DNA from 2 places in the Stenotrophomonas sp. YJH_SMC_4 genome. Region 1 is predicted to be linked to the other one. Evidence: predicted binding sites of a transcription regulator. Region 1 holds the regulator's gene; the other holds the start of a gene.
What was found. The regulator FliA, encoded in region 1, starts transcription of late flagellar genes. The targets are predictions, from matches to a motif close to TAAAGTTTNNCNNNCNNNGGCCGATAA.
Positions count from the first base shown of each region.

Region 1 (2,198 bases):
CGGTCGGCAGCTCACCCAGTGCCTGCCCCAGCTCGCGGGCCAGCCGCGAGAGGCCGCTCATCATCGGCTGCGTACGCAGCGCGACCAGTCCGTCGATGCGCTGCCGCCAGGCGGCCTCGTCACCGGACTCGAGTGCGTCCAGGGCTTCCTGCAGGCGCAGGGAGAGGGCGCTCTTGTCGACCGTGGTATCCATCAGGCGCTGGCCGCCAGGCGTTCGAAGATCTTGCCGAGCTTCTCTTCCAGCGTCTGCGCAGTGAACGGCTTGATGATGTAGCCGTTCACGCCGTTCTGGGCGGCTTCGATGATCTGTTCGCGCTTGGCTTCGGCGGTGACCATCAGCACTGGCAGGGTCTTCAGCTTGGCATCGGCACGGATCGCCTTCAGCAGCTCGATGCCGGTCATCACCGGCATGTTCCAGTCGGTGACCACGAAATCGAACGGCTGGCTCTGCAGCAGCGACAGCGCGGCATGCCCGTCCTCGGCTTCGGCGGTATTGGTGAAGCCCAGATCGCCCAGCAGGTTCTTGACGATCCGACGCATGGTCGAGAAGTCATCGACGATCAGGATGCGCATGTTCTTGTTCAAAGCAGAGTTCCTTTGTTGTTCATTCCGGGCGGCCGGGGGCAGCCGCCTCGGGCATGTTCATTCTTCCAGGCCGGCGTCCGCCGCCTCGAAAATCTTGAGCCGGCCACGCAGGCGCAGCACCGCCTGGCCGTGGATCTGGCAGACCCGCGACTCGCTCACGCCGAGCACCGCGCCGATCTCCTTCAGGTTCAGTTCCTGCTCGTAGTAGAGCGAGAGCACCAGCTGTTCGCGCTCGGGCAGGTGGCCGATGGCCTTGCCCAGCTCGCGGCCGAACTCACCACGCTCCAGTACCTGCTGCGGGGTCGGGCCGCCCTGGGCGACGGTGTCCAGCTCGCCCTGGTCCTCGATGCGCGACTCCAGGCTCAGCACCTGGCCACGGGCGGCGTCTTCCATCAACCGCAGGTATTCGGGCAGCGGCATCTCCATCGCTGCGGCCACTTCGGTGGCGCTGGCGGCGCGGCCGCTGCTCTGTTCCAGGCGGCGGATGGTGGCGGCGGCATCGCGTGCACGGCGGTGCACCGAGCGCGGCACCCAGTCGCCACGGCGGATCTCGTCGATCATCGAACCGCGGATGCGGATCGAGGCATAGGTCTCGAACGAGGCGCCCTGGTCGGCGTCGTAGCTGCGCGACGCTTCGATCAGGCCCATCATGCCGGCCTGGATCAGGTCGTCCACTTCAACGCTGGCCGGCAACCGCGCGGCCAGGTGGTGGGCGATGCGCCGCACCAGGTCCGAATGCTGGGCGATGACCTCGTTGGCCGCCGAGCGCTGGACTTCCCTGTACTGGGCTGCGCCTTTCATGCGGCCACCCCGCGCTGCTTGAGGATGCGCTCGAGGAAGAACTCGACGCCGCCACGCGGTTCGGTCGGCGCCTGCCAGCGTGCGGTGCGACGCGCGATCTCGGTGATCGCCAGCGCGGCCGGGCTGGACGGGTAGGCCTTCACCACCGGCTGCTGGCGCTGCACCGACAGGCGCAGCCAGTCGTCCTGCGGCACGCAGCCCAGGTAGTTCAGCGAGACATCGGCGAGGAACTTCTCGCACACGCGGGTCAGCTTTTCGTACAGCACGCGGCCCTCGTTGGGGTCGCGCACCATGTTGGCCACTACCTGGATGCGGTCCACGCCGCGTTCGCGCGACAGCACCTTGATCAGCGCGTAGGCGTCGGTGATCGAGGCCGGCTCGTCACAGACCACCACCACGGTGTCCTGCGCGGCCTGGCAGAAGGTCAGCACGCCGTCGGTGATGCCTGCGGCGGTGTCCACCACCATGATGTCCAGTTCGCGTTCCAGCTCGGAGAACACGTTGACCAGGCCGACGTGCTCGGCCGGGGCCAGCTCGGCCATGTGCCGGCGGCCGGACGCGGCCGGCACCACCAGCACGCCGTTCGGGCCTTCGACGATGACGTCGTCCAGCGAGCAGCGGCCGGCGACCAGGTCGGCCAGCGTGAAGGTCGGGTTCAGCCCCAGGATCACGTCGATGTTGGCCAGGCCCAGGTCGGCGTCCAGCAGCAGCGTGCGCTTGCCCATCCCGGCCAGTGCCACCGCCAGGTTGGCGGACACATTCGTCTTGCCCACGCCGCCCTTGCCGCCAGTGACGGCAATGGTGCGCACAGG
Region 1 is NZ_JCAFUR010000026.1:30,676-32,873, reverse strand. It holds gene AC5P9F_RS19370 (protein phosphatase CheZ) at 1-193, opposite strand, end outside; gene cheY (chemotaxis response regulator CheY) at 193-585, opposite strand; gene AC5P9F_RS19360 (RNA polymerase sigma factor FliA) at 643-1,386, opposite strand; gene AC5P9F_RS19355 (MinD/ParA family ATP-binding protein) at 1,383-2,198, opposite strand, start outside.

Region 2 (2,198 bases), on a different contig from region 1:
CGCATCGGCTCACTCCTGCATCACCACGGGTACCGAGGTATCCACCGCATCGGCCACACGCAGCGCATCCCAGTTGGTCATGCGCACGCAGCCATGCGACTCGGTCTTGCCGACATGGCCGGGCTCGGGCGTGCCATGCAGGCCGTAGTGTGGCTTGGACAGGTCGATCCAGACCCGGCCGACTGGATTGTTCGGGCCCGGCGGCAGTGTCGCCTTCTTTTCGCCCTTGCGCGCATCCCAGAACAGCTTGGGGTTGTAGTGGAACGGCGGGTCGCGATACACGCCCAGGATCTTCCATTCGCCAATCGGCAGCGGATCATGCTGGCTGCCGGAGGAAACCGGCACCTGAGCGATCACCTTGCCCTGCGCATCCAGCAGCTGCAGGCTGGAATCGGACTTGTCGACGACCACCTTGGCCGCCTTCGGTAGCGGCGATGGTGCGACATTGGGCACCTGGATGCGGTTGCCCGCCTTGCTCAGATCCACGCCCGGATTGAGCAGCTTCAACAGCTCAGGGGATGCGTGGAAGCGTTCGCCCAGCGACTCTTCGACGTTGTTGAAGCCCAGCGATTTCAGTTTGGCCTGTGCGGCGGGGCCCTTCGGCATCGCCTGGAACGGCCCGGCGACATCCTCGCTGGTCAGCGTGTAGCTGGCCAGGGGGGTGACCCTATCAGCCTGCAGGGCCTGCCAGGTCGCGTCGTCCAGTTCACCGGTGACGGTCAGGCCGTGCGCCGCCTGGAAACCCGACACCGCGCGCCGCTGGTTGCTGCCCACTTCACCGTCGATCTGGCCGGGCGAGAAATTCGCGCGATCCAGCAGCACCTGGGCATGCAGGGCGGAACGTGCTGCGGTGTCCGGTCCGGCCTTCTCGGCAATGGGGGCGGGCAGTCCAGGCGGCGGTGCCTGCGCGAACGCCGGCGATGCCAGCAGCGAGAGAGCGAGCAGGGTGGATCGGTACACGGGTAATGGCATTGGGAACTCCAGCAGATGACGCCACCACCTTGCCTGCAGGCCGCGCCGAGCCGCCGTGAAAGAGATCTGACGTCTGCATGAGCAGTCGGGTCGTTGCGCCACCGTCCCCGCGCGGGTGCCGCCGGCCAAGGGCTCACCAAGGTGAATGGTGCCCCACGCCATTGGCGGTTGGCGATCAAGATTGCCTGGCGGGCCGCCGATAACGCCACATCCCCCCGTTTTGGATGTACCGATGAACTACTTGAGGAATGTCAGGGTTGCCTGGCGTCTTGGGCTGGGCTTTGGCCTGTTGCTGCTGTTGGTTGCGGCCGTGGTGGCCACCGGCGCCACCGCCAGTGTCGTGCAGAAGCGCGCGATGCAGCAGGTGGTCGATGTCAGCGTGGCCAAGGTGCGCCTGCTCTCGCAGATGCTCGATGCCAACAACCAGATGATGGTCGTTCGCCGCGAGATGCTGATCCGCCAGGGCGATGACCGTGGCCATGATGAGCAGCGCATCGCCGATCTGGTCAAGCGCTATGAGGCCAGTTGGACGGCCTACCAGGCGCTGCCCAGCGACGCCGAGGGCAAGGCCATTGCCGAAACCATCGCCGCCAAGCGTGCCATCGCGCGTCCGCTCAACAAGCAGACCAGCGAACTGATGGAGCAGGGCGACTACCCGGGCGCCGTGGCGCTGACCCTGGGCCCGGTGCAGGAAGCCGCCAACGGCTGGAACAAGGCGCTGTCCGATGGCGTGGACTTCGAGGAGAAGGAAAGCCGTGAGGCGGCCGCCGAGGCAATCCGCCTGGGCGAGCGCAGCCTGCTGCAGTTGCTGGTGCTGGGCGGCGTTGCACTGCTGGTCGGCATCGCCGCCTCGGTGATGATCGGGCGCAGCCTGACCGGCCCGCTGGCCCGCGCGGTGAACCTGGCCGAGCGCCTGTCCAAGGGCCAGCTGGATCAGGAGTTCCGCCTCGGCGGCCGTGACGAACTGACCCAGTTGGGCGAGGCGATGGCCAGCGTGCGCCAGAGCGTGCAGGCAGCGATCGGCGCGCAGCTGCAGATGGCCGAACAGCACGAGGCCGGTGCGATCCGTTACCGCATGGACGCCAGCGCCTTCCCCGGTGATTTCGGCCGCATGGTGCAGGCCACCAACAGCCTGGTCGAATCGCACGTGCAGGTGGAACTGTTGATGGCCGAAGTGATGCAGCGTTACGCCATCGGTGACCTCAGCCGCGACCTGCCGGACTACC
Region 2 is NZ_JCAFUR010000021.1:33,244-35,441, forward strand. It holds gene AC5P9F_RS18345 (M23 family metallopeptidase) at 1-5, opposite strand, end outside; gene AC5P9F_RS18350 (L,D-transpeptidase family protein) at 10-972, opposite strand; gene AC5P9F_RS18355 (methyl-accepting chemotaxis protein) at 1,205-2,198, shown strand, end outside.
Region 2: the regulator FliA is predicted to act here: its motif matches at 1,149-1,175, upstream of AC5P9F_RS18355 (methyl-accepting chemotaxis protein).